DNA from 3 places in the Microbispora sp. H10949 genome. Region 2 is predicted to be linked to each of the others. Evidence: predicted binding sites of a transcription regulator. Region 2 holds the regulator's gene; each other region holds the start of a gene.

Region 1 (9,402 bases), on a different contig from region 2:
GCCGCTGAGCGTCACCTTCCCGCCGCCGTCGACGACGACGCGGGCGCTGGTGTTGCGGACCTTCGCCGTGGCGGTGAGCCTGATGGTCATCGGGCGGGGGCCGCAGGAGAAGGTGATGACGCCGCCGCGGGCGACGGCCCTGACGAAGGCCTGGGAGGTGCAGCTCGCGGGCGTGCCCCGGCCGACGACGGTGGTGGGGCGCGAGACGTCCGCGGGCCGCGCATCGGGCGGCACGGGCACCTTTCCTCTGAGGCTCCCCGCCTGCGTTCCCCCGAGACTCGCCGCCTGCGCCGGTACGGATTCCGCGACGGCGGGCGGAGCCGTCACCCCGGCCAGGGTCAGCCCGGCCAGCGTCACTCCGGCCAGCGTCACTCCGGCCAACGTCGCCCCGCGAATGGAGAGACCGGCACCCGGCACCAGCGCGGCGGCAAGAGTCCTGCGTCCGAATCGCACGCCGACGATCGTATTGACCCAGATTCGGCAGATAGGTGGTTTCGGGGAAACTCCCGGAGAAAGCGCGCGCCCCGCGGTCCACCCGTGAGGGCGGCGCGGGGCGCGGTTGCCGATTCGATCGGTCGACTCTGCCGAGCGGCTCCCGATCGATCGCCTTCGATCAGCGACCGTCGATCAAGCCGTCGATCAGTGGCCGTGACCGTGGCCGTGGCCGTGGCCGCCGCCGGCGGCCGGAGCCTCCTCCTCGGGCTTGTCCACGACGAGGGCCTCGGTGGTCAGCAGCATGCCGGCGATGGACGCGGCGTTCTGCACGGCCGAGCGGGTCACCTTGACGGGGTCGATGACGCCCTGGGCCACCAGGTCGCCGTACTCGCCGGTGGCGGCGTTCAGACCCTCGCCGGCGTTCAGCGCGGCGATCTTCGTCGTGACGACGTACCCCTCCAGGCCCGCGTTCTCGGCGATCCAGCGCGCCGGCTCGACCAGGGCCTTGCGGACGATCGAGACGCCGGTGGCCTCGTCGCCGGTCAGGCCGAGGTTGTCGAGCTCCTTGGACACGTGCACGAGCGCGGAGCCGCCACCGGAGACGATGCCCTCCTCGATCGCGGCGCGGGTCGCGGAGATCGCGTCCTCAAGGCGGTGCTTCTTCTCCTTCAGCTCCACCTCGGTCGCGGCGCCGACACGCAGCACGCAGACACCGCCGGCGAGCTTGGCGAGGCGCTCCTGGAGCTTCTCGCGGTCCCAGTCGGAGTCGGACTGCTCGATCGCGATCTTGATCTCGCGGATGCGGTCCTCGATCGCCTGGGCGTCACCGGCGCCGTCGACGACCGTGGTGGTGTCCTTGTTGACCACGACGCGGCGGGCCGTGCCGAGGACCTCCAGGCCCACGTGCTCCAGCTTCAGGCCGATCTCCTCGCTGACGACCTGGCCGCCCGTGAGGGTGGCGATGTCCTGCAGCATGGCCTTGCGGCGGTCGCCGAAGCCCGGAGCCTTGACGGCGACGGAGGTGAAGGTGCCGCGGATCTTGTTGGTCACCAGGACGGCCAGGGCCTCGCCCTCGACGTCCTCGGCGATGACCAGAAGCTGCCGCTTGGTCTGGGCGACCTTCTCCAGCAGCGGGAGGAAGTCCGCGATGGAGGAGATCTTGCCCTGGTGGATCAGGACGTACGGCTCCTCGAGCACCGACTCCATGCGCTCGGGGTCGGTGACCATGTAGTGCGACAGGTAGCCCTTGTCGAACTGGAGACCCTCGGTGAACTCCAGCTCCAGGCCCATCGCGTTGGACTCCTCGACGGTGATGACACCGTCCTTGCCCACCTTGTCGAAGGCCTCGGCGATCAAACCGCCGATCTTTGCGTCCTGCGCGGAGATCGTCGCGACGTTGGCGATCTCCTTCTTGTCCTCGACGTGGCGGGCGCTGCCGAGCAGCCGCTCGCTGACGGCCTGCGCGGCCTTGTCGATGCCGCGCTTGAGCGACAGCGGCTGCGCGCCGGCCGCCACGTTGCGCAGGCCCTCGCGGACCATGGCCTGGGCCAGGACGGTCGCGGTGGTGGTGCCGTCACCCGCGATGTCGTTGGTCTTGGTCGCCACCTCCTTGGCGAGCTGGGCGCCCAGGTTCTCGTACGGCTTCTCCAGCTCGACCTCGCGAGCGATGGTGACACCGTCGTTCGTGATCGTCGGGGCACCGAACTTCTTGTCGATGACGACGTTGCGGCCGCGCGGGCCGAGGGTCACCTTGACGGCGTCGGCGAGAGCGTTCACACCACGCTCGAGAGCGCGCCGCGCGTCCTCTTCGAACTCCAGGATCTTCGGCATTCAGGTCTCCTTGTGAGCACGTCGGAGCCCCGGGTACGTGGACCCGGGGCTCCTCATGGCTTGCGCGGCCTACTACTTCTCGATGATGGCGAGCACGTCGCGAGCCGAGAGCACCAGGTACTCCTCGCCGCCGTACTTGACCTCGGTGCCGCCGTACTTGCTGTAGAGGACGACGTCGCCCTCCTTGACGTCGAGCGGAATGCGCTTCTCGCCGTCCTCGTCCCAGTTGCCCGGGCCCACGGCGAGCACGCGGCCCTCCTGCGGCTTCTCCTTGGCGGTGTCCGGGATGACCAGGCCGGAGGCGGTGGTCTGCTCGGCCTCAAGCGGCTGGACCACGATGCGGTCGCCGAGCGGCTTAACGGGAACCTTGGTGGCGGTCGTCACGATCGGACCTCCCCTTCAGATTGCGATGAATGAGCTGAAGAGGCGACCAGCGGCCTGCCGTCGCGGGTGTCAGACCTGTCTCGTCGCTGTTGGCACTCTCAATGGCAGAGTGCCAACACGAAACAGTATGCAAGTGGCGCGTGACAGTCAACACGAACCCGCCCCGCAGGTCAGACCCACCTCCCGGCAACGCGTCCGAGAGCCCCCGTTCAGCCCTCCGCCGCCTGCGCGTCACCACCGCGACCCCCGGGCCCTACGGTGGCGACTCCGGCCCGCGGGCCGGTCAGGCGCGGGTGGCGTACGAACCGGAGCGGACCTCGTCGACGAGGCCGGGCCTGCTGGGGCTCCAGCCGAGGTCCTTCCTCGCGAGGTCGCCGCTCACCACCTGGCTCAGGGCGAGGCCCTCGGCGAACGGGCGGCCGAGCACCTCGCTCGCCTCGTCGATCGGCCACGGCACGGCCTTCCCGCTGCGGCCGGCGGCCGCGGCGGCGTCGGCGACGCTCACCGCCTCCTCGGCGACCGCGTGGAAGAGGCTGCCCGGCGCGGCCTTCTCGATCGCGAGCACGATCAGGTCCGCCAGGTCGTCCACGTGCACGGTCGACCAGGTCGGCGCCGGGCCGCCCGCGTGGACGTACCTGCCGTCCTCCCCGCCGGGGGCGGCGAGCAGGGCGGGGATTCCCGCGCCCCGGCCGTAGACGACGCCGGGCCGGACGACGACTCCGCCCCCGTCCAGCACGAGCCTCTCCACCCGCGGCCGGTAGCCGGACAGGGCGATCGGGTCCACCGGGGCGTTCTCGTCCGCCGCCTCGGTGGTGGCGCCGAGCACCCACACGCCGCTGATGTAGACCAGTCGCGCGCCGCCGCCGGCCAGCGCCTCGATCGCGGCGACGTCCACCGCCTCGTCCCCGACGGGGTTCGCGGCGTGGACGACGACGTCGATGTCGGAGGTCACCGCCTTCGCGAGCGTCTCGGGCTCATGGAGGTCGCCGTGGCGCACCTCGCCGGGCAGGGCGACCTCGCGCGGCTTCGGCCGGACCAGCGCCACCACGTCGTGCCCGTGCTCGGAGAGCCGCTCCGCGAGCGCCGACCCGATGTACCCCGTCGCGCCGAGAACCAGAACCTTCATCGTTTCACCTCTAAAATTTCGACGTCTGACTTTTCGATCGGAGGTTAGCTTAGGAGGGGTCGACATTTCAACGTCGAAGTAAGCGTTACGATGAGACGAGGAGGAGCGGCGGGTGGACCTTCGGCCGCGCGCATCATGGACGACAACCTCATGAACGGCACCACCAGGAACGACACTGTGAACGACGCCGTCGACCAGATCCTCAGCGGCTGGGCCCGGGTGCGTCCGGACGTGGACTGTTCGGCGATGGGCGTCGCCGGGCGGATCTCCCGGGCGTCCCGCCTGCTGGAGAAGGGCGTCAAGGAGCACTTCGCCCGGTACGACCTGGAGCCGTGGGAGTTCGACGTGCTCGCCACCCTTTTCCGCGCCAACTTCGAGCACCGGCTCTGCATGGGCGACCTCGCCGCAGCCGCGATGGTGAGCTCGGCGGCCCTCACCAACCGGGTGGACCGCCTCACCGCCAAGGGCCTGGTGCATCGGGAGGTCTCGCCGTCGAACCGCCGCATGGTCCTGATCACCCTCACGGACCGGGGCCACGCGATGGTCGACGAGTTGCTGGAGGGCCACGTGGCCAACGAGGACCGGCTGCTCGCCGGTCTCACTCCGGAGGACCGGGAGCAACTGTCCGGCCTGCTCTGCAAGCTGCTCGCCTCCCTCGGCGACGTACGCACCTGCTGATGAGCACCGGCCGCGGGCGATAGCGTCGCGAGCGTGGACCTGGAAGCCTTCCGCATGCTGCTCGCCCCCGCCGGACGCGGGGCCCTGGACGACGCCGTGAGAATCCTCGCCGACGGCGCGGACCCGGTGGCGGCCGCGAGCGCGCTGCGCCGATCCCACTCCCCCGAGCTCACCGCCGCGGCGCTCACCCAGGCGTCGCTGCGGCGGCGTGCCGAAGCGAAGTTCGGCGCCGACGCCGCCGTCATGTACTTCACCCCGCACGGACTCGAGCAGGCCACGCGGCCCGAGGTCGCCGCCCACCGCGCCGCCAGGATCGGCGCCGCCGGGATCGGCGCGGCCGGAGTGGGGCCGGGCGTGCTCGACGTCTGCTGCGGCATCGGCGGCGACCTGCTCGCGCTGGCCCGCGCGGGATGCGGGGTGGACGCGCTGGACCTCGACCCGCTGACCGTGGAGATCGCCCGTGCCAACGTGGCGGCGCTCGGCCTGTCCTCCCTGGTGACCGTGCGTACGGCGGACGCCGCGGCGGCCGGCCCGGCGGGGTACGACCTGCTGTTCGCCGACCCGGCCAGGAGGGGGGCGAGAGGACGGACGTTCGACCCGATGGCCTACTCCCCCGCGTGGCCGGTGGTGCTCGACCTGGTCGCCCGGGCTCGGGCCGCCTGCCTGAAGACGGCCCCCGGCATTCCGTACGAGTTCATCCCGGAGGGCGCCGAGGCCGAATGGGTGTCGTACCGGGGCGAGGTGAAGGAGGCGGCCATCTGGACCGGGATGGGCACGGGCGGCCGCCGCGCCACCCTGCTGCCCTCCGGCGCCACCCTCACGGCCTCGGGCGCGGAGGCGGAGACCGGGCCGGTGAGCCGGTATCTCTACGAGCCCGACGGCGCCGCCGTACGGGCGCACCTGGTCGCCGAGGTGGCGGCCCTCGTGTCGGGCCACCTCGTCGATCCGCGCATCGCCTACATCACCGGCGATCGCCTCGTGCCCACGCCGTGGGCGGCGTGTTACGAGGTCACCGACGTGATGCCGTTCTCGCTCAAACGGCTGCGCGCCGCGCTGCGCGAGCGGGGCGTCGGCACGGCGACGATCAAGAAACGCGGATCCGCGGTCGACGTCGAACGCCTGCGGAAGGACCTGCGGCTGTCCGGGAACGAGTCCGTGGTGATAGTGCTCACCCGGATCGAGGACCGGCCCTTCGCGCTGCTTTGTCAGCCTGTGACCAGCCAGAAAGGCTGAACTCCCGGCAATTCACCGGCAATCATCGCCTTTCTCAGTCCACGCCTGACGGCTGCGGGTCAGGGCCTAAAGTTGGCCGTCGGGCAGTGCCGCCTGCTCGTTCGTCTGCGCGAGACCGGGCTGAACCCACGTTTCGGCGAGCTGAAGGAGCATTCTCGGTGGAGCATTCCAGCCACAACCTCCTCCAGGCGGGCAGCCAGACCGCCATCTCCGACCGGATGCGCGAACTGCTCGCCCGGGCGGCCCAGGACCACGTCTACGAGCAGCGGACGCAGGGCGCCGCGCTCGACGACATCCGCCAGCGGCTTGAGGGCATGGAATGGCTGCTCCGCGAGGTGCGCGAGCGTGAGCTCGGCGGCCTCGGCGCGGCGCTGGAGGCGATCACGCAACGGCTCGACGACCTGGCGGCCCGGCCGCCGGCCTGGGCCGAAGGTCTCGCCCGGCACGTGGAACTGCTGCGCGGCCACGTGGAGGAGGCCGGCGGCCGGACGCAGGGGCTGGCCGACCGGATGACGGAGTTCGCGCACCGGCTCGGCAAGTTCCAGGGCGGCATGGAGGCGGCCGCCGGGCGCTTCACCCGGCTCGACAAGGCCCTCACCTCGCTCACCGAGCGGACCGAACGGCTGGAGGCCGTGGTGATCGAGCGGCTGGACGGCGTGACCGCCACCGTGGCCGGGCTGAGCGCCGGAGTGGGAGACGTCGCCGCGAGCGTGGACGAGACGAGCACGACCCTGGCGGGCATGAACGCCGACCTCACCCTCACGGCGGGGGCGGTGGCGCCGCTCGCGGAGGCGGTGCGGAGCAGGCCCGACCGCGAGCAGATCGCCGAGACCGTCTCGGACGCGGTCACCCGCGCCATGGAGCCCGCACACGGCGACGTGGCCCGCCGGCTGGCCGCGCTGGAGGAGACCATGCTGGCGCTCGCGGAGGTCCTGCTACGGCCCGCTCACAGCTCTGCTCACGGCCCCGCCCACGGTCACACCCGCGACCGCACCGACTGACCCCGCCGTCTCTCAGACGTGGACGACGGTGATCGGGAGGGACGAGTCGGCCGGGATCCGCAGCGTCGAGGGCGAGGCTCCGGCCGCGACCAGGTCGGCGCCGAGCGCCGCCACCATCGCGCCGTTGTCCGTGCACAGGCCCGGCCGCGGCACCCGCAGGCGCACCCCCGCCGCGTCGCAGCGCTCCTGGGCCAGCGCCCGCAGCCGCGAGTTGGCCGCCACGCCACCCCCGATCAGCAGGTCCTTCACGTCGTAGCGGGCACACGCCTGCAGCGCCTTACGGGTGAGCACGTCCACGACCGCCTCCTGGAAGGACGCGGCGACGTCGGCCACCGGCACCGGCTCGCCCGACGCCTCGCGGGCCTCGACCCACCGGGCGACGGCCGTCTTCAGGCCGGAGAAGGAGAAGTCGAGCGTGCCGTCGTCGTACTTGCCGCGCGGGAAGGCCATCGCCGAGCCCGAGCCCTCGCGGGCCGCCCGGTCGATGTACGGCCCGCCGGGGAACGGCAGTCCCAGCACCCGGGCCACCTTGTCGAACGCCTCGCCCGCCGCGTCGTCCACGGTCGAGCCGAGCGAGATCACGTCCTGCGCGACGTCCGGCACGAGGAGCAGCGAGGAGTGCCCGCCCGACACCAGCAGCGCGATCGCGGGCTTGGGCAGCGGTCCGTGTTCGAGCTGGTCGACGGCGACGTGCGCGGCGAGGTGGTTCACCCCGTAGAGCGGGACGCCGAGGCCCAGCGCGTACGCCTTGGCGGCGGCCACGCCGACCAGCAGCGCCCCCGCGAGACCCGGGCCCGCCGTCACGGCGACCGCGTCGATGTCGGAGAACCGCAGCCCGGCGGCGGTCAGCGCGCTCTCGACCGTCGGCGTCATCGCCTCCAGGTGCGCCCGTGAGGCCACCTCGGGCACCACCCCGCCGAACCGGGCGTGTTCGTCCATGCTGGAGGCGATGGTGTTGGCCAGCAGCGTGTGGCCGCGGACGATGCCCACGCCCGTCTCGTCGCAGGACGTCTCGATCCCCAGCACGATCGGCTCGTCGCGCCCCATAATGACCGCTCCCTTTATTTTTCCCCGCCCGCTCCGCAGTCCGGACACCGGCGCGCCTCGCCGGATCACTCGCTGGTCGCAAGGTCCTTCGTCATCGTGATGGCGTCCGTACCGTCCTCGTAGTAGCGCCTTCGCAGGCCGAGGCGGCGGAAGCCGAACCGCTCGTACATCGCCTGTGCCGGGGGGTTGTCCGCCCGCACCTCAAGGAACACCGAGGTCGCGCCGCGCCGCGCCGCCTCGGCGAGCAGCCCGTCCATCAGCGCGGCGCCGACGCCGGCGCGGCGGTGCGCGGCGAGGACGGCGATCGTCTGCACGTCCGCCTGGTCGGCCGCCACCGCGAGCCCGGCGTACCCCACGACGCGCCCGTCCACCTCGGCGACGAGGTAGTGCCGGGTGCGCGGCTGGTCGCGCAGCTCGCCCCGCATCATGGCCTCGCTCCAGGCGTCCGCCGGGAACGTGGTCCGCTCGATCTCCATGACGGCGGGCAGGTCCTCGGCGGTCATCTGACGCAGGACGGCCTCCGCCTGCCTCACGGCGTTCTCCCGGCGCGGGTCACGCCGTCACCCGCTTCGGCGCGCCGGGCACCTGCGCGTCGGGACGCCGCAGGTAGATGGGCCGCGGCGGGCCGAGCACGGAGAGCTCCCGCGCCTTCTCGACGGAGTCGACGCGCCCCTCGGGCACGCGGGCGATCTCGGCCGCCTCCTCCTCGCTCAGCGTGGCGAGGCGCCCGGCCGCCAGGGCCGCGAGCGCTCCGGCCGACGGGTGCAGCGGACCGCGTGTCCGGTCGGCGCCGATGACGTCCGCGTACATGGCGCCGCCCGCGCCGATCACCGGCAGTTCGCCGGGCAGGTCGTGCGGCCGGTCCACGCGCGGCCCGTCGAGCCGCGTGCGCGGGTCGCCGTACCGGGCCCAGAAGACCTCCTTGCGGCGCGCGTCGGTCGCGACCAGGAAGGGCCCGCTCTCCTCCACGGCGTACGCGAGGGCGTCGAGCGTGCACACCCCGAACGCCGGGACGCCCGCGGTCAGCGCCAGCGCCGTCGCCGTCATCAGGCCGACCCGCAGGCCGGTGTACGGCCCGGGCCCGGTCCCCGCGACGATGGCGGTGACGTCCCTGAGCGTCGCCCCTGACTCACTCAGGACCTGCTCGACGGCGGGCGCGAGAAGCTCCCCGTGCCGCCGCGCGTCGATCGTCGTCGACTCTGCCACCACTCGCTCGCCGTCGTGCAGCGCGGCGGTGACGGCGGGAGTGGCGGTGTCGAAGGCCAAGACAAGCACGAAGGTCAAGCGTAGTCGCTCTGCGCAGGCGCCCGGACACCCGTCAGGCGGAGCGGACCAGGGAGGCGTAGACGATGACGTTGTCGCGGTACTCGTGCTGTTTCCAGTCGAAGTCGCCGCCGCAGGTGATCAGGCGCAGGCCGTCCTCGGTGTAGACGCGCTCGGCCGGGAAGTCGTTCTTGGGCACGCGCTCCACGGAGTCCACGCGGTAGGAGGCGGTCTTGCCGTCGCTGCGCACCACCTTGACGACCGCGCCCTCACGCAGGTCGCGCAGGCGGTAGAAGACGGCGGGAGCGGTCTTGGTGTCCACATGGCCGATGATCACGGAGGCGCCGGGGTCGCCCGGCACGGCGCTGCCGGTGTACCAGCCCGCCGTGGCCGGCTTGTCGAACG
Region 2 (9,402 bases):
ATGTGGATGCTTCGTTCGACGGCGTCGGGGGACAGCTCGGCACCCGAGCGGATCAGCTCCGTCAGCTCCTCGAAGAGGCGGACGACGACGCCGCTCTCCTCGGGACTGCCGGTGATGGTGATCTCGTTGCCCCGTACGTGGATGTCGGCGCTGAAAGCGCCCTCGATGACCCGCAGCAGCTCGTCACCCGACCCGAGGAGGCTGACCATCGGCTGCCCCTCGGGGATGACTACCTTGGCCTGGGTCTGGCTGATGTGCTGTGACTCGGACATGGGCGGCCCTTGCGGCCCTGATCGCCTCCTCGGTTCCCTCTCATGCTACTAGGGCGTCCCTAGCCCGGGGGCCAGGTGAGGCTCCGGCCGCCGAGCACGTGCGCGTGCACGTGGAAGACCGTCTGCCCGGCGCCCGTCCCGGTGTTGAACACCACCCGGTAGCCCGGCTCGGCCACACCCTCCTGGACGGCCACCGCGTGGCAGGCCGCGAGCAGGTCGTCCGCGAGGCCGTCGTCGGCCGCGGCCAGGGCGGCGGCGTTCTCGTGATGGGCCTTGGGCACGACGAGGACGTGTGTCGGGGCCTGCGGGTTGATGTCGCGGAAGGCGAGCGCCCGCCCGGTCTCCAGGACGATGTCCGCCGGGATCTGCCTGGCCACGATCTTGCAGAATAGGCAGTCGGTCACGCGCCTCACCCTAACGGTCGCCGACGACGATTGATGACGGCAATGATCCTCGCGGCTACTGTGGTTGTGCGAGACTTCACCAGACAACCCCCCTAGTGTCGCGCGAGGACACCGCTGGGCCATGCCCTCTAATGATTCGGAAGAACGTAAACCCCCCGGGGATGACGAGCGTCCTATTGACGTGACCACCGAGACCCTCGTGGCCGACAGGTCGTTGGGGACGGTGCCCGTCGGGTGGGATGCCGACATGGCCGTGACGGCGCTCTACAGCGCTCACTATCGGTCACTGGTGCGTCTCGCGGTGCTGCTGGTCCGTGACGTGGCCAGCGCGGAAGAGGTCGTTCAGGACGCCTTCGTCGCTCTGCATGGAGCGTGGCGGCGCCTGAGGGACACCGACAAGGCACTGGCCTACCTTCGCCAATCGGTCGTGAACCGCTCGCGTTCGGTGCTGCGGCACCGCGCGGTCGTCGAGAAGTACGCCCCGAAGGGCCTGCCGGACGCCCCGAGCGCCGAGAACGGCGCGATCGGCGAGCTCGAACGCTCGGCCGTCATCGAGGCGCTCCGCGGCCTGCCCACCCGGCAGCGCGAGGCGCTGGTGCTGCGATACTACGGCGACCTGTCGGAGGCCGAGATCGCGCACGCGATGGGCATCAGCAAGGGCGCGGTGAAGAGTCACACGGCCCGCGGCATGGCCGCACTACGCATGGCACTGGAGCAGTTCTCATGACCTTCCCGCCCGACGACGAGTACGGCGAGTCGCTCCGCCGTGCCCTGCGCGCGGAGGCGGACTCGGTCGTGCCGTCTCCCGAAGGACTCGACATCATCCGCCGGCGCATCGACCAGCGGGGCCTGCGCGGCCTGCGGAACGTGCTGTGGCTGCGGGTGGGCGCCGCGGCCGCCGGAGCCGTTATCGCGGCGGGCGCGGTCGTGATGCTCGTCCCAGGCCTGCGTGAGCAGGTCGCCGACCGCACGGGCATCGCGCAGCTGGGTGACACCCGCGAGGAGGACCCGCAGAGCTCGACCGTGACGCGCCCGCCCGCCGGAGGGGCCGCCTCGCGGCCCGGAGTGGTGATCATCGTCACCACCAGCCCGAGCCCGTCACACGGGCGGACCAGCCCGTCCCCGACGCACCGTCCGGGCTCGGCCACCAGGCCGTCGCCGTCGCCGTCCGACCCCTGCGCGTCGCCCCCGGCACGGGCCGGAGTGGTCGACCCCGACCCGCCGACCCTGCCCGCGACGTGCCCGCCGGTCCAGACGACGCAGCCCGCGCCGCCGCAGGCCACGCACACCGCCGCCCCCTCGTCGGCTCCGCCCACGGCGACCGCCACGCCCTCGGCCACTCCCAGCGCCCCGCCCACGGAGACGGCCACGCCCTACTCGGCCGAGACCCCCACCCCCTGACGGCCTCTCCCGGCGATCACGGTCCTCACCAGCGGCCGCAGCGGGCCAGGAGGACGGCCGCCGCGGCCACGCCCGCCGTCGAGGTGCGCAGCACGGTGGGGCCGAGCAGGGCCGGTACGGCTCCCGCCGCGCGGAACCCGGCGATCTCCTCGTCGGTGACGCCGCCCTCCGGGCCGACGATCACCAGGATGTCGCCGGGGACGTCCGGCAGCGTGAGGCGGCTCAGCGGCTCGGCGGCCTCCTCGTGCAGCACGACCGCGAGCGCCGCCGCCGAGACGAGCGAGCAGACCCGCGCGGTCGTGGCCTGCTCGGTCACCTCCGGCAGGTGGAAGCGGCGGGCCTGCTTGGCCGCCTCGCGCGCCGTGCTCCGCCAGCGCGCGAGCGACTTGCCGGCCCGGTCGCCCTTCCACTGCGTGACGCAGCGGGCGGCGGCCCAGGGGACGATCACGTCCACCCCGGCCTCGGTCATCATCTCGACCGCGAGCTCGCCCCGGTCGCCCTTGGGCAGCCCCTGCACGACCACCAGCCTCGGCCGCGGGGGCGGCACCTCGTAGCGGCGCAGCACCGCGGCGGTCAGCGCGTCCTTGCCGGCCGACGTCACCGTGCACTCGGCCACCCGGCCCGCGCCGTCGGTGAGGTCGACCCGCTCCCCCGCCCGCAGGCGGCGCACCGACGCGGCGTGCCGCCCCTCGGGCCCGTCGAGGACGATCGTGTCCCCGGTCTCACCGGCCGCCTCCGACAGGAACACGGGAACGCTCACGGCCTCACCGGCCGTTGAAGGCGTCCCGCAGGCGGGAGAAGAAGCCCTGCTGGCCCGGGGAGAACTTGCCGGGCGGCCGTTCCTCCCCGCGCAGCTTCGACAGCTCCCGCAGGAGTTCCTCCTGCTGCGGGTCGAGCTTGGTCGGCGTCTCGACGTTCACGTGGATCAGCAGGTCGCCCCGGCCGGTCTCGTTGAGCCGCTGGATGCCCTTGCCGTACAGGGGGATGACCTGACCGGCCTGGGTGCCGGGCCGCACGTCGATGGCCTCCGCGCCGTCGAGGGTGTCGATCGACAGGACGGTGCCGAGCGCGGCGGCGGTCATCGGGATCTGGACGGTGCAGTGCAGGTCGTCGCCCCGGCGTTCGAAGATCTGGTGCGGCCGCTCGACGATCTCCAGGAACAGGTCGCCCGGAGGGCCTCCGCCCGGCCCGACCTCGCCCTCGCCCGCGAGCTGGATGTGCGTGCCGTCCTCGACGCCGGCCGGGATCCGCACCTTGATCGTGCGCCGGGTCCTGACCCGTCCCTCGCCCGAGCACTCCATGCAGGGGTGCCGGATGACGCTGCCGTACCCGCCGCACTGGGGGCAGGGGCGCGACGTCATGACCTGGCCCAGGAACGAGCGGGTGACCTGGGAGACCTCGCCGCGCCCGTGACACATGTCGCAGGTGTCGGGGTGGGTGCCGGACGCCGCCCCGGAGCCCTGGCAGACGTCGCAGACCACGGCCGTGTCGACCACGATCTCCCGGGTGGTGCCGAAGGCGGACTCCGCCAGGTCCAGTTCGACCCGGATGGTGGCGTTGCGGCCGCGGCGGGCACGCGAGCGGGGACCCCTCGCGGCGCCGGCGGAACCGAAGAAGGCGTCCATGATGTCGCTGAACGGGAAGCCCCCGCCGAAGCCGCCCGCCCCGGCCGGCCCGCCGCCACTCGCGAACGGATCGGCGCCCATGTCGTACATGCGGCGCTTGCCCGCGTCGGACAGCACCTCGTACGCCTGGTTGATCTCCTTGAACCGCTCCTGGGTCTCCGGATCGGGGTTGACGTCCGGATGCAGCTCACGGGCGAGACGGCGATACGCCTTCTTGATCTCTTCCTGGCTGGCGTCGCGCCGGACGCCAAGGGTCGCGTAGTAGTCGTTGGACACTTATGACCCCGCCAGGATCTGGCCCACGTACCGCGCCACCGCGCGCACCGCACCCATCGTCACCGGATAGTCCATTCGTGTCGGGCCCAGCACTCCAAGCCGGGCCAGTTCCTTGTCGCCCGAACCGTATCCGGCGGCCACGATAGAGGTGCCGCGCAGCCCGCTGTAGGGATTCTCGGATCCGATTCTGACGGTGAGTTCGGACAGCCCGCCGGTCTCGCCCAGCAGGCGCATGAGCACGACCTGCTCCTCCAGCGCCTCAAGCACGTCACGCAGGCCGACGCTGAAGTCGGCGCCCGCCAGATTGGCCGTACCGCCGAAGACGATCTTCTCCTCGTGCCGCTCGACGAGCGTCTCCAGGAGCACGGACATGATGGTCGCCACCACCGGCCTCTCCTCCGGCGGCAGCCGTTCGGGGATGCCGGCCACGGTCTCGGGCACCTGAGAGAGCCAGCACCCGTCGAGGCAGCCGTTCAGCACGGAGCGCAGGTTCGCGATCCGGTCCTCGGCGAGCGCCTCGGGCAGATCGACCACCCGCTGCTCGACCCGCCCGGTGTTCGTGATCAGCACCAGCATGACCCGGCGCTCCGCCAGCGGGACGATCTCCACGTGGCGGACCGACGACCTGGTGAGCGAGGGATACTGCACGACGGCCACCTGCCGGGTGAGCTGCGCGAGCAGCCGTACCGTGCGCATGACGATCTCGTCGAGGTCGACCGCCCCGGCGAGGAACGTCTCGATGGCCCTGCGCTCCGCCCCCGACAACGGCTTGATCTGCGACAGCCGGTCCACGAACAGGCGGTATCCCTTGTCGGTCGGGACCCGCCCGGCGCTGGTGTGCGGCTGCGTGATGTAGCCCTGCTCCTCCAGCGCCGCCATGTCGTTGCGGATGGTCGCCGGGGAGACGCCGAGGTTGTGCCTGTCCGCCAGGGCCTTGGACCCCACCGGCTCGTTGGTGGACACGTAGTCCTCGACGATGGCGCGCAGGACGGCGAGCTTGCGGTCGTCGAGCAATGTGTCACCTCCCTGTGCCCTGGAAACACCGACTCTGGCACTCTGTGTTCCCGAGTGCCAAGTGTACGGCTACCACCGCTCGGCGTGCGATAACGAGCAGACGATCAGGGGCAACACGCCGTGAATCCGGGCGCAACCGGCGGGCTGGCGGCCCGGGATTTGCTAGCGTTCCCCGCATGTACGGGCGGGACGTGCTTTCCGGAGACTGGCGGCGGCCACGGCGGGGGCAGATCCCCGAGATCCCGGCCGAGCCCGACCTCGTGGTCGAGGACGCCGAGGGCCGTTTCTGCGGCGCGGTGGTGGACTGCGACAAGGAGGCCGTGACGCTGGAGGACCGCTTCGGGCGGCGGCGGGTGTTCCCGCTGACCCCCGCCGGGTTCCTCCTCGACGGCAGACCGGTGACGCTGGTCCGTCCCCAGGCCCGGCCGTCCGGCCCGTTGCGGAGCGCCTCCGGGTCGATCGCGGTCGAGGGGCTGCGCGCCCAGGTCGCCAAGGAGAGCCGCATCTACGTCGAGGGCGTCCACGACGCCGCGCTGGTCGAGAAGATCTGGGGACACGACCTGCGCGTCGAGGGGGTCGTCGTCGAGTTCCTGGAGGGCGTCGACGACCTGCCCGCGATCGTCGGGGAGTTCGGCCCGGAGCCGGGCAGGCGGCTGGGCGTGCTCGTCGACCACCTGGTGCCCGGTTCCAAGGAGAGCCGCATCGCGGCCCAGGTCTCCGGCGCGGACGTGCTCGTCGTGGGGCACCCCTTCGTGGACATCTGGCAGGCGGTCAAGCCCCGGGCACTCGGCATCCAGGCGTGGCCGGACGTGCCGCGCGGCGTGCCCTGGAAGGAGGGCGTGATCGCCGCGCTGGGCTGGCGGATGGACCCCCAGGAGGCGTGGCGGCACATCCTCGGCCGGGTCACGACCTACGCCGACCTGGAGCCGGAACTGCTCGGCCGCGTCGAGGAGCTCATCGACTTCGTCACCGCCCCTGATCAGCCGGACTGAGGGATCAGCCGGATCAAGGGGTCAGGTCGCGTACGACGGCGTCGGCGAGGAGCCGGCCGCGCAGCGTGAGGACGGCCCGGCCCGCCTTGAACGCCTCGGTCTCCAGCAGCCCGTCCCCCAGCGCCCGCGCGCAGGCCGTACGCGCCTCGGGGGCGAGGTCGGCGAGCGGGAAGCCCGAGGCGAGGCGCAGCTCCAGCATGACGCGCTCGACGGCCCTGTCCTCCGCCGTCAGCACCTCCCGGGCGTGCGCCGGGGAGGTCCCGTCCGCCAGGCGGGCGGCGTACGCGGCGGGGTGCTTCACGTTCCACCAGCGGGTGCCGCCGACATGGCTGTGCGCCCCCGGGCCCACCCCCCACCAGTCGCCGCCGGTCCAGTAGAGCAGGTTGTGGCGGCAGCGGGCCTCGTCCCCCGCCGCCCAGTTGGAGATCTCGTACCAGCTCAGGCCCTCGGCCGTCAGGGTCTCCTCGGCGATGAGATAGCGGTCGGCCGCCACGTCGTCCTCGGGCATCGGCAGCTCGCCGCGCCGGATGCGGGCGGCGAGCCGGGTGCCGTCCTCCACGATCAGGGAGTACGCCGAGACGTGGTCGGGACCGGCCGCCAGGGCGGCCTTGAGCGAGGCCCGCCAGTCGTCGTCGCTCTCCCCCGGCGTGCCGTAGATCAGGTCGAGGTTGACATGCTCGAACCCGGCCGCGCGGGCCTCCCGTACGGCCTCGGCGGGCCGGCCGGGGGTGTGCCGCCGGTCGAGGACGGTGAGGACGTGCTCGCCCGCGCTCTGCATGCCGAAGCTCATCCGGGTGAAGCCGCCCTCCCGCAGCTCCTTCAGGTAGGCCGGGTCGACGGACTCGGGGTTGGCCTCGGTCGTCACCTCGGCGCCCGGCCGCAGGCCGAACTCCTCGCCGACGGCGTCCAGGATCCGTACGAGGTCGGCGGCGGGCAGCAGGGTCGGCGTGCCTCCGCCGAAGAAGACGGTCTCGACCGGCGGCGCGGCGTCCCCGAGCACGCGCCGGGCCAGCCGCACCTCCTCGATCGCGGTGGCGGCGTAGTCCCGCTGCGCGGCGCCCGGCCCCAGCTCCGCGGCCGTGTAGGTGTTGAAGTCGCAGTAGCCGCAGCGCGTCGCGCAGAACGGCACGTGCACGTAGAAGCCGAACGGACGGGAGCCGAGCCCGTCGAGGGCTCCGGGCGGCAGCGCGCCGCTCGCGGGGACGGGATCGCCGTCGGGAAGCACGGAAGGCACGCCTCCAGTCTGCCGTCACTCGCGCGGTGCCGTTGACGGGGTGATCGGAGGGGTCTACGATCGGCGCAATTTACAGGAAACTTTCCTATAAATTGTGCCCGGGAGGCCGGCGTGCTCATGAGAAGGACCCTCGCCGTGGCGGTCGCCGCCACCCTGGCCGCCGGGCTCGCGCCCGCCCAGGCCCAGGCCACGACGGGCGGGGACCGCTACAAACGGGTGGCGTACTTCATCCAGTGGGGGGTCTACGGCCGGAATTTCCACGTGCGTGACGTGGACGCCAGCGGCGCGGCGGCGAAGCTGACCCATCTCAACTACGCCTTCGGCTTCGTCGGCCCCGAGGGCACCTGCTACTCGGCCGATCCGTGGGCCGACTGGCAGCGCCCGGTGCCCGCCGAGCAGAGCGTCGACGGCGTGGCCGACGCCGACGACCAGCCGCTCAAGGGCAACCTCGGCCAGCTCAGGAAGCTCAAGGCCCGCCACCCCGGCCTCAAGGTCCTCATCTCCATCGGCGGCTGGACCGGATCGAAGTACTTCTCCGACGCCGTTCTCACCCCCGCCTCCCGGGCCCGGCTCGCCGCCTCGTGCGTCGACCTGTGGCTCAGGGGCGACCTGCCCGGCCTGCCCGGCGGCGCCGCCGCCGGAGTGTTCGACGGCATCGACCTCGACTGGGAATGGCCCGGCTCCTCCGGAAACGACGGCAACGTCATCCGGGCCGAGGACAAGCAGAACTTCACCCTGTTCCTGGCCGAACTCCGCCGCCAGATGCGGGCCCACGACCGGCGCGCCGAACTCACCGCCTTCCTCCCGGCCGCCGCCGCCAAGATCGACGCCGGTTTCGAGGTGAAGAAGGTCTTCGGCCTGCTCGACTTCGCCACCGTCCAGGGCTACGACCTGCACGGGCCGTGGGAGAACCGCACCGGGCACCAGGCCAACCTGCTCACCGACCGCCGCGACCCCGGCCCGGTCAAGTACAGCGTCGACCAGACCGTACGCGACTACGTCGGCCGCGGGGCGCCCGCCCGCAAGATCGTCGTCGGCGTCCCCGCGTACGGCCAGGGCTGGACCGGGGTCACCTCCGGCGGCGACGGCCGCTACGCCCCCGCCGCCGGCCCCGCACCCGGCACCTGGGCCGCCGGCAGCGACGACTACAAGAACCTCGCCGGCAAGCCCGGCAGGCGCTACCGCGACCTGCTCACCGGCGCCCTGTGGCTCTACGACGGCAACGAGTTCTGGTCCTACGACGACCCCGCCGTCATGCTGCGGAAGGCCGCGTACATCCGCCTCAAGGGCCTCGGCGGCTCGATGCTGTGGTCCATCGACCAGGACGACGCCAAAGCCTCCCTCACCTCCGCCCTCTACTCCGTCCTGCGGTGATCCGGCCTGGGGAGGGGTCACCCCCTCCCCAGGTCGTGACGTCAGGAGGTCAGGGGCTGGTGCAGGTGGCGGTGGGGGTAGCCGCGCTGCCGTTGGCGGTGAAGCCGAACGTCGTGGACGCGCCCGCCGCGATCGAGCCGTTGTAGGACTCGTTGGTGACCGTCACCGAGGAACCGGACACACTCTGCCGGCCGTTCCACAGGCTGCTGATGGTCTGGCCGCCCGGCCAGGTCCACTTCACGGTCCAGCCGTTGACCGCCGAGCTGCCCGCCTGAACCGTCACCTCGGACTGGAAGCCGCCGCCCCAGCTGTTGATCGTCTTGATCGTCGCCGAGCATCCGCCGGGAACCGGGGACGTCGACGGCGAGGCCGACGGGCTGGCGCTGGGACTCACGCTCGGGCTCGCACTGGGACTGGCACTGGGGCTGGCGCTCGGGCTGGCACTGGGGCTGGCACTGGGGCTGCTCCCGGGACTGCTGACCCGGTAGACCACGGTGCCGTGCGCCGGAACGCTGGCGGAGATCGTGCCGCTCGTGGTGCTGGTCGCGTTGGTCCAGGCGTCCGTCAGCGTCACCGTGCCGCCGGACTTGCCGATGGCGGAGGTGGTCGTCGAGACCGTGGTGGTCGAGCCGCCCTGGTTGAACAGGGCGACCGCGACGTCGCCGTTGGCGAGCTTCTTGGCGAGCACGCGCCGGGTGCCGTCGTTGGACACCTGGGTGGCCTGCAGGCCCAGCGAGTCCTGGTTGATCGCGATGAGGTTCTTGTTCTTGAGGATCGTCTGCGTCGCCGAGTCCATGGAGCGGATGTCGT
Region 3 (9,402 bases), on a different contig from region 2:
TCACCGAGAGCCTGCCCTGTGCCTGGGCCTGGGCGAGCCCGGCGGCCTGGGCGGGAGTCGTGGCCAGCACCAGCAGTCCGCCGCCGTCCGTGGAACCGGGCGGCCGGGCGATCACCCGCACTTCCTGGGCGACCGTCCGGGCCTCGAAGGGGCCCTCCTCGTAGGCCGCCAGGACGTCGATCACATCTCCTGGTGACAGCAGGCGGGCGGCGCCGGGGTCCGCGATCCGGACCGGCGTCGCGACCGACTCCGGTGATCCGGAGAACCGGAACAGGCCCGGGCCGAGGAGGCGCGCGTCGGTGAGCGGCTCACCCCGGCGCAGCGGGCCCGCGACCACCCTGCCGGTCACCGGAGAGCCGGCCGCGTACGCCCCGGCGGGTACGGCGTCGGGCGGCAGCCGTACGACCATGACGTCGGAGGCGGCGAGCCTGCCTCCGGCGAGGTCGCGGGCGGCGGCGAGGACCTCCACGCCCCGCGGCGCCCGTACGGCCGACAGTGCGCACGCCGCCGCGAACCCGGCGAGGATCGCGGCGACCGCGCGGCGCCGGCGCACGGGAAGCCGTTTCAGGGCGCGCACGACGACCTGACCATCAGGGGAGATCGATCGGGAGCTTGATGCCGTCGAGGGCGTTGCCGCAGGGGCAGGTTCGGTCCTCCGGCAGGGCCTCGACCACCTGGGAGACCAGCGTGCGCATCCGCTCCACGTTGGCCGCGAAGAAGGCCAGCACCTCGTCGTGGGTGACCCCCTCGCCCGCCTCGACACCGGCGTCGTGGTCGGTGACGAGGGAGAGCGTCGTGTAGCAGAGAGCCAGCTCACGGGCGAGGACGGCCTCGGGGTGCCCGGTCATGCCGATGATCGACCAGCCCGCGCCCGCGTACCACTGCGACTCGGCGCGGGTGGAGAAGCGGGGGCCCTGGATCACGACCAGCGTGCCGCCGTCGACCGTGTCCCAGCCTGCCTCGCGTGCCGTGGCCGTCGCGGCGGCCCGGCCGGAGGGGCAGTAGGGGTCGGCGAATGACACGTGGACGGCGCCCGCGTCGAAGAAGGTCTGCTCGCGTCCCTGGGTGCGGTCCACGATCTGGTCGGGGATCACGAGGGCGCCCGGGCCGATCTCGGGGCGCAGGGACCCGACCGCGCTGGGCGCGAGGATCTGCCGGACGCCGAGGGACCGCAGGGCCCACATGTTCGCCCGGAAGGGGATGCGGTGCGGAGGGTACGTGTGGCCGCGGCCGTGCCGCGGGATGAACGCGACGGATCTGCCGCCGATGCGGCCCACGGAGATCGAGTCACTGGGCGGGCCGTACGGCGTCGTCACGTCGACCTCGTGGGCGTCCTCCAGCAGGGAGTAGAGCCCGGATCCGCCGATGACCCCGATGTCTGCGCGATTGACCATGGGGCCGACCCTAGCGAACGGCGCCGTGCCTCCGGCGCGGCCCGGCGGCCCCTGTGGACAACATCAGACCCCTGTGGACGACCTCGGTAACCTCAGGCGGCGGCGGTCGATCCCGACGAGGAGGTGCTCGTCGACGTGCTGGTCGAGGCGGTCTCCTTCTTCCCGGAATCACCGGAGCCGTTGGAGCTCCCCGAACCGGCGGAGTCGGCGGACTTCGACGGCGTCGTCGTGGTCGACGTGGTCGTCGACGAGCTCGACGAACGGCTGTCGGTCCGGTAGAAGCCGGAGCCCTTGAACACGATGCCGACGGCGGAGAACACCTTGCGCAGCTTGCCCTGGCAGGCCGGGCACTCCGTGAGCGGGTCGTCAGAGAACTTCTGAACGGCCTCCAGCTGCTCCCCGCAAGCGGTACAGGCGTACTGGTAGGTGGGCACTCGCTCCTCCTGAGACTGGCACTCGACCGGGTCGACTGCTAATGGTAGTCAGTCAAGAAGCGCAAACGCCACTCCAGCCCGGTTTATTGCCCCCCGATGTCCCATCCGCCCACGACCCCTACAGCAGGTCAGCCGCCGCGTTCGCCGTACCAGCCGGCCAGCTTGCCCTTGCGGCTGACCGCGCGCAGGCGGCGCTCGACCGTCTCCCGCTGCGCGGCCGTGGTGACGACGAGAAGCTGATCGCCCACCAGAAGCTGGGTCGTCGGCCCGGGCACGAACGACCGCCCGTTCCGTACGACGAGGGTGACCATGGTGTCGGTCGGCAACCGCAGCTCGAAGATCTCCACGCCGTGCATGAGCGACCCGCGCGGGATGCGGACCTGCAGCAGGTCGGCCTTCAGCTCCTCCAGCGGCGCGGCCTCCACGTCGAGGTCGCGCGCCTCGCCCTCGGCGGCCAGGCCGAGCACCCGCGCGAGGTACGGCAGCGTCGGCCCCTGTAGGAGCGTGAACACGATGACGATGACGAAGACGTCGTTGAACAGGCCCTTCGCCCCCGGCACCCCCGCGCTCCAGGGGATCGTGGCGAGCACGATCGGCACCGCGCCGCGCAGCCCGGCCCACGACAGGAAGATCTGTTCGCGCCACGGCATCGAGCCGAGGCGCAGCAGCCACACGACCGCGCTGGACACCAGGACCGACGCGGGCCGGGCGACCAGGACCAGCAGCACCCCCGACACCAGGGCGGGCACGATCACGACGGGCAGTTCCGCGGGGTCGGCCAGGATGCCGAGCATCACGAACAGCCCGATCTGGGCGAGCCACGCCGCGCCCTCCGCGAAGCCGCGGGTCGCGGCGCGGTGGGGGAGGCGGGCGTTGCCGAGGATCAGCGTCGCCACGTACACGGCGAGGAAGCCGCTGCCGTGCAGGAGCGCCGCCCCGCTGTAGGCGACGAACGCCAGCGCCAGCACCGCGATCGGGTAGAGGCCGGAGGCGGGCAGGGCCACCCGGCGCAGCGCGTACGCCCCGGCGGGGCCGATCGCGAGGCCCACGGTCGCGCCGATGGCGAGTTCTGCGGTGGTCTCCAGCAGGGTAACCGGCAGCGAGGGCGTCAGCGTCGTGCCCACGCTCAGCGTCATCACGAGGATGACGGCGGGCGCGTCGTTGAAGCCCGACTCGGCCTCCAGGATCCCGGCGAGCCGGGGTGGCAGCGGCAGCCGCCGCAGCACCGAGAACACGGCCGCCGCGTCGGTGGAGGCCAGTACGGCGCCGAGCAGGAACGCCGACCGCCAGTCCAGGCCGAGCAGGGGCGCGACGGTCGCGGCGAGCACGGCGACGCTGACCGCGATGCCCACCGTGGCGAGCACGAGCGCGCTCGGCACGGCGTCGCGTACGTGACTCCAGTTGGTGGTCAGGCCGCCTTCGGCGAGGATCACCGCGAGCGCGATCAGGCCGAGTTCCTGGGCGAGGTGCGCGTTGTCGAAGTGGATGCCGCCGAGGCCGCGCTCGCCGAGCAGCAGGCCGAGGCAGAGGTAGATGAGCAGGGTGGGCAGGCCGGTGCGGTGCGCGATCCGTACGGACGCGATGGCCGCGATGACGACGGCGGCGGACAGCAGCAGCCAGACGTTCAGACCCACCGCTCCCTTCGCCGCGACTGCGCCAATCTTGTCACATCTGCACCAACCGGACGATTCCGCTCGGGAGGGCAGCGAACCGTACATGCTGATCGTGCGGCTCCGCGGGGACGCCCTCGATGAGCTCGCCCTCGTGCAGCAGCGCCACCGTCGGCACGTTCGGCCCGACGCGGGTCAGCGCCCGGTCGTAGAAGCCGCCGCCCCGGCCGAGCCGTACGCCGGTCACCCGGTCGACGGCGAGGGCGGGGACGAGGACCAGCGCGGCCGTCCTGATCGCGTCCACCCCGCGCCGGACGTCGACCGGCTCCATCACCCCGTACGGCCCCGGGGCGAGCGAGTCCGGGCCGTCGTACACCGCCCAGTCGAGCTCGCCGTCGGGCCGCTGCACCGGCAGGATCACGGTCGCGCCATGCTTCCACATGGCCAGGATCAGCCCGTGCGTGGACGGCTCGGCCCCGATCGACCAGTAGCAGGCGACGAGCCCGGCCATCTGCACCCACGGCTGGTCGAGGAGCGTCTCACGGACCGCGGCAGAGGACGCGCGCAGCGTGCGTTCGTCGAGCTCCGACCGGTCGCGGAGGATACGGCGACGCAGGTTCAGCTTGTCCACAGCCCGCTCCGTTAGTGTTCAACCATGGCTGACTTCGATCCCGTGACCAAAGCCGTTGTGCCCGCCGCGGGTCTGGGCACCCGCTTCCTTCCCGCGACGAAGGCGACCCCCAAGGAGATGCTGCCCATCGTCGACAAACCGGCCATCCAGTATGTGGTGGAGGAGGCCGTCTCCGCCGGGCTGCTCGATGTCCTGATGGTGACCGGCCGCAACAAGCGTTCGATCGAGGATCACTTCGACGTAGCGTACGAGCTTGAGGACGCGCTGCGCGCCAAGGGCGACGAGGAGCGGCTCAACCAGGTGAAGGAGCCGGTGGACCTCGCCACCATGCACTACGTGCGGCAGGGTGAGCCGAAGGGCCTCGGCCACGCCGTCCTGTGCGCCAAGCAGCACGTCGGCGACGAGCCGTTCGCCTGCCTGCTCGGCGACGACCTCATCGACCCCCGCGACCCGCTGCTCAGGCGCATGATCGAGGTGCGCGCGACGTACGGAGGCAGCGTCGTCGCGCTGATGGAGGTGCCGCGCGAGCACGTCTCCCTGTACGGCGCCGCCGCCATCGAGCCGACCGACGAGGACGACGTCGTCCGCGTCACCGACCTCGTGGAGAAGCCCCCGGCCGACGAGGCCCCCTCGAACTGGGCGATCATCGGCCGGTACGTGATCGACCCGGCCGTGTTCGAGGTGCTGGAGCGGACCCCGCCGGGGCGCGGCGGCGAGATCCAGCTCACCGACGCGCTGCGCACGCTGGCCGCGACGGCCCCCGGCGAGGGTGGGCCGGTGCACGGCGTGCTGTTCCGGGGCCGCCGCTACGACACCGGCAACAAGCTGGAATATCTCCAGACCGTGGTGCAGTTCGCCGCGAACCGGGGCGATCTCGCGCCCGAGTTCCTGCCCTGGCTCCGGCAGTTCCTCGACACGATCGAGTCCTGAGCGACATGAAGCCCGTCGACCGCCATCTCGCCGACATCCTCGCGGTGGTGCGCCCGCTCGCCCCGCTGGAGGTCGAGATCGACGCCGCCCTCGGTGCCGTGCTGGCCGAGGACGTCGCCTCACCCGTGCCGCTGCCGCCGTTCGACAACTCGGCGATGGACGGCTACGCCGTACGGGCCGAGGACGTCGCCGGGGCGCCCGTCACGCTGCCCGTGATCGGGGACGTGGCGGCGGGCGACGGCGGGCTGAACGCCGTCGGGCCCGGCCTGGTCGCCCGCGTCATGACCGGCGCGCCGATCCCGGCCGGGGCCGACGCCGTCGTCCCGGTCGAGTGGACGGACGGCGGCACCGCCCGTGTACGGATCGACAGGCCGGCCCCGCCGGGCAACGCGATCCGGCGGGCGGGAGAGGACGTCCTCGCGGGGGAGACGGTGCTCCACGAGGGTGCCCGGATCGGCGCCGCCCAGGTCGGGATCCTCGCCGGAGCCGGCCGGCGACGGGTGCGGGTGCGGCCCCGGCCGAGGGTCGTCGTGCTGTCCACGGGTGCCGAGCTCGCCGAGCCCGGCACCCCGCTGGGCGCGGGCCAGATCTGGGAGTCCAACAGCTTCATGCTGACGGCCGCCGTACGGGAGGCCGGAGCGGAGGCGTTCCGGGCCGGTTCGGTCTCCGACGACCCCAAGGAGTTCCTGGACGTCCTGGACGCCCAGCTCCTGCGGGCCGACGCCGTGATCACCAGCGGCGGCGTCTCGATGGGGGCGTACGAGCCGGTCAAGGAGGCCCTCTCCCCGCTGGGCACGGTGGCCTTCGAGAAGGTCGCGATGCAGCCGGGGATGCCGCAGGGCTTCGGCGTCGTCGGGCCCGACCGTGTGCCGATCTTCACGCTGCCCGGCAACCCCGTGTCGTCGTTCGTGTCGTTCGTGCTCTTCGTGAGGCCGGCCCTGCGGGCCATGCAGGGGCTCCCGGTGGGACCGCCGGAGGCCGTACGGGCCACCGTGACGGCGCCGCTGCGGTCGCCCGCCGGGAAGCGGTCCTACCTGCGGGCCGTGCTGACCGGGCGGACCGTCGCGCCGGTCACCGGCCAGGGTTCGCACCAGCTCGCGGCACTGGCCGCGGCGAACGCGCTGATCGTGGTTCCGGAGGACGCGACCTCGCTGCCCGAGGGCGCCGAGGTGGAGGTGATCCCGCTGTGAAGCTGACCCACGTCGACGAGACCGGCGCCGCCCGGATGGTCGACGTCTCAGAGAAGGACGTGACCGCCCGTACGGCCGTCGCGACCGGCCGCGTCCTGCTGTCGCCGGAGGCGGTGGCGGTGCTGCGGGCGGGGGACGTGCCCAAGGGCGACGCGCTGGGGGTGGCGCGCATCGCCGGGATCATGGGGGCCAAGCGCACCCCCGACCTGGTGCCGCTCTGCCACCCGATCGCCCTGACCGGCGTAAAGGTCGACCTGTCCGTGGTGGACGAGGGCGTGGAGATCACCGCCCGGGTCCGTACGGCCGACCGCACGGGCGTCGAGATGGAGGCCCTCACGGCCGTCACCGTCGCGGCGCTCGCCCTGGTCGACATGATCAAGGCGGTGGACCCGGCGGCGGTGATCACCGGCGTCCGGGTGGAGGAGAAGACGGGCGGCAAGACGGGCCACTGGGACCGCGAGGCCGGCGACGACCGTGACGCCCGCGATGTTCCCGGCGCTCACGGCGCTCGCGATCGGAGGTGAGGGCGGCGTGCGCGCGCTGGTGGTGACCGTCTCCAACCGGGCGTCCGCGGGCGTGTACGAGGACCGTTCCGGGCCGCTGCTGGCCTCCCTCCTCAAGGAGGCGGGCTGCGACCGGGTGGACGGCCCGCGGGTGGTCCCGGACGGCGAGCCCGTCGAGGCGGCGCTGCGCGAGGGAGTCGGCGAGGGGTACGACGTGATCGTGACCACCGGCGGCACCGGCGTCACCCCCCTGGACCTCACGCCCGAGATGACCCGCCGCGTCCTGGACCGGGAGATCCCCGGCATAGCCGAGGCCGTACGGCAGGTGAACCGCGAGAAGGTGCCGACGTCGATCCTGTCCCGCGGCCTCGCCGGGCAGGCGGGCCGGACGCTGGTGGTCAACCTCCCGGGGTCGTCCGGCGGCGTACGGGACGGCATGGCCGTGCTGGCCCCGATCCTGGCCCATGTGGTGGACCAGATGCGCGGCGGCGACCATGTTCGCTGAGCGCTCGATGCCGGGCGCCCCCACGTGGCGCGTTGACCGTTCTCCGGTGGATGATTGACGGATGGATCGACTTCGCGGCTGGCCGGTGTCCCTGACCGAGGGGCCCGTGGGGCTGCGGCCGCTGCGCCTGCGTGACGTCCGTGACTGGCGCGACACCCGGCTGCGCAACGCCGAGTGGCTCCGCCCGTGGGAGCCGAGCAACCCGGAGACCCCGCTGTTCCGCACCGGTCTCGGGCCGTACGTCTCGATGGTCGGCACGCTGCGCCGCGAGGCCCGCCAGGGGATGGCCATGCCCTGGGTCGTCACGTACGAAGGGAGGTTCGCCGGGCAGCTCACCGTGGGGGCGATCGTGTGGGGATCGGCCCGTTCCGCCCAGGTGGGCTACTGGGTGGACGGCCGGCTGGCCGGGCGGGGCATCATCCCGACCGCGCTCGCCATGGCCGTGGACCACTGCTTCTTCACCACCGGTTTACACCGTCTGGAGGCCAACATCCGGCCGGAGAACCAGGCCAGCCGCCGGGTCGTGGAGAAGCTCGGCTTCCGCGAGGAGGGCATCCGCCGGCGTCAGCTGCACATCGACGGCGCCTGGCGCGACCACATCTGCTACGCGTTGACCGTGGAGGACGTGCCCCGCGGGCTGCTCGTGCAGTGGCGCCGCACGATGAACTCGGCCGCCCGCCGCAGCGAGCCCAGCCCCGGTTAGGCGTCGGCGGATGTGCCTCGCCGCCGTCGCAACCGAGACACAAGTGGATCACCAGTGGGCCCCGTGATGCTTCGTGGCCGTAAGCGAAACCGCATCACGGGGAGACATCCGTATGAGGAAAAAGGCGTTATCCACCGCGGCGGCCGCTCTGACCGCTCTGGCCGCCTCGGCGGCCATGAGCGCGGCGGCTCCCGCACCCGCGTCCGCCGCGGTCGTGACGATCGAGATCGTGCCCGCCCGCACCGAGACCGTGCGGGAGTGGATCGACCCGTTCACCTGCCCGACGAACATGGTGCTCACCGGGCGCTCGCACTACGGCGACGAGAACGATGCCACCACCTACACCTGCAGCTTCGTCCTCATCAACGGTGAGCAGGCCCGGGTGTACCTCGGCGACTGGACCTCCCGCCAGAAGGAGAGCAGGTCCGACTACAGCGCTCCCGACCACCAGGCCGTCGCCGGCAGGTGGCACGAAGGCGACGAGAACGGCTACACGAGGTACCGCACCGCCACCATGTACTGGCAGGGGCGGCAGGTGCTGCTGGCCAACGGGGACATCAGCGGTGCGTTCCGGGAGAGCAGCCACAACTGGCAGGCCGAGGGGAAGACGGTCATGACCGGCCGTAAGCACAGCGGGGACGAGAACGGCAACACCTGGTACCGCTTCGCCACCGTGACCGTCGCGGGCTGACAAGAGAGGCACCGAATACCATGAGAACGTTCGGCAAGGCCCTGTCCGTCGTCGCGGCGGCCGCCGCCCTGTCCGCCACCGCCATGGCCGCTCCCGCCTCGGCGGCGGTGACGATCAAGGTGGAACAGATCTCCAGCCAGACCGTGCGGGAGTGGTGGGGCGTCCAGGTCACCTGCCCCCCGAACCAGGTGCTCACCGGCCGCTCGCACTACGGTGACGAGAACGCCTACACCACCTACTACTGCAGCCGGATTCTGATCAACGGCGAGCAGGTCGAGGTGCACACCGGAGACTGGACATCCCCCCAGCGGGAGAGCAGGTCCGACTACAGCGCCCCGAACGACCAGGTGGTCGTCGGCAGATGGCACGAGGACGACGAGAACGGCGACACGAGGTATCGCAGCGCCGCGCTGTACTGGCAGGGGCGGCAGGTCAGGCTGATCGACGGGGACGTGAGCGGTCAGTACACCGAGAGCAGCCACACCTGGCAGGCGCGGGCCGGCAGGGTCATGACCGGTCGTACGCACTTCGGGGACGAGAACGGCAAGACCACGTACCGGTCCGCCACCGTGTACTTCGAGGGCTGATCTCCTCCGGCGCATAGGCCCGCGTACCGTCAGTGCCCTGGTGCGGCTGAGGCACTGATCGTCCGGGCCGGGACGGTCGGCCGGGAACGCCGCGGGGCCACCGCGACCCGGTCGGCCGGGCCAGGAATCCGCGTGGTCCGTCGGGACCACGCGGCTTCCGCGGGATCGAATTACATGAACAGCTTTGACGATCTCGCGACACACCGGACCGAATGCTCGTCATT

What was found. Region 2 encodes HrcA, which represses chaperone genes, less so after heat shock. Its sites were predicted from a motif close to TTGGCACTCTCNNNNNGAGAGTGCCAA; they were not measured.
Region 1: a site for HrcA is predicted at 2,739-2,765, ahead of groES (co-chaperone GroES). Genes of this name have one in related genera too.
Region 3: a site for HrcA is predicted at 1,844-1,870, ahead of HHX40_RS30005 (FmdB family zinc ribbon protein). Genes of this name have one in related genera too.

The regions. Positions count from the first base shown of each region.
Region 1 is NZ_JABBWZ010000002.1:252,024-261,425, reverse strand. It holds gene HHX40_RS05490 (hypothetical protein) at 1-453, opposite strand, end outside; gene groL (chaperonin GroEL) at 640-2,265, opposite strand; gene groES (co-chaperone GroES) at 2,338-2,652, opposite strand; gene HHX40_RS05475 (NAD-dependent epimerase/dehydratase family protein) at 2,933-3,775, opposite strand; gene HHX40_RS05470 (MarR family winged helix-turn-helix transcriptional regulator) at 3,866-4,453, shown strand; gene HHX40_RS05465 (class I SAM-dependent methyltransferase) at 4,487-5,686, shown strand; gene HHX40_RS05460 (hypothetical protein) at 5,845-6,687, shown strand; gene tsaD (tRNA (adenosine(37)-N6)-threonylcarbamoyltransferase complex transferase subunit TsaD) at 6,700-7,734, opposite strand; gene rimI (ribosomal protein S18-alanine N-acetyltransferase) at 7,800-8,267, opposite strand; gene tsaB (tRNA (adenosine(37)-N6)-threonylcarbamoyltransferase complex dimerization subunit type 1 TsaB) at 8,287-9,009, opposite strand; gene HHX40_RS05440 (class F sortase) at 9,053-9,402, opposite strand, start outside.
Region 2 is NZ_JABBWZ010000001.1:693,582-702,983, forward strand. It holds gene HHX40_RS03100 (PhoH family protein) at 1-272, opposite strand, end outside; gene HHX40_RS03105 (histidine triad nucleotide-binding protein) at 332-676, opposite strand; gene HHX40_RS03110 (SigE family RNA polymerase sigma factor) at 924-1,403, shown strand; gene HHX40_RS03115 (hypothetical protein) at 1,400-2,077, shown strand; gene HHX40_RS03120 (16S rRNA (uracil(1498)-N(3))-methyltransferase) at 2,103-2,837, opposite strand; gene dnaJ (molecular chaperone DnaJ) at 2,842-3,978, opposite strand; gene hrcA (heat-inducible transcriptional repressor HrcA) at 3,979-4,992, opposite strand; gene HHX40_RS03135 (DUF3097 domain-containing protein) at 5,169-5,984, shown strand; gene hemW (radical SAM family heme chaperone HemW) at 5,998-7,218, opposite strand; gene HHX40_RS03145 (glycoside hydrolase family 18 protein) at 7,336-8,592, shown strand; gene HHX40_RS03150 (cellulose binding domain-containing protein) at 8,642-9,402, opposite strand, start outside.
Region 3 is NZ_JABBWZ010000013.1:86,304-95,705, forward strand. It holds gene cpaB (Flp pilus assembly protein CpaB) at 1-577, opposite strand, end outside; gene HHX40_RS30000 (S-methyl-5'-thioadenosine phosphorylase) at 591-1,394, opposite strand; gene HHX40_RS30005 (FmdB family zinc ribbon protein) at 1,487-1,828, opposite strand; gene HHX40_RS30010 (potassium/proton antiporter) at 1,957-3,462, opposite strand; gene HHX40_RS30015 (5-formyltetrahydrofolate cyclo-ligase) at 3,494-4,069, opposite strand; gene galU (UTP--glucose-1-phosphate uridylyltransferase GalU) at 4,094-4,999, shown strand; gene glp (gephyrin-like molybdotransferase Glp) at 5,005-6,189, shown strand; gene moaC (cyclic pyranopterin monophosphate synthase MoaC) at 6,186-6,713, shown strand; gene HHX40_RS30035 (MogA/MoaB family molybdenum cofactor biosynthesis protein) at 6,676-7,197, shown strand; gene HHX40_RS30040 (GNAT family N-acetyltransferase) at 7,259-7,900, shown strand; gene HHX40_RS30045 (hypothetical protein) at 8,013-8,591, shown strand; gene HHX40_RS30050 (hypothetical protein) at 8,612-9,178, shown strand.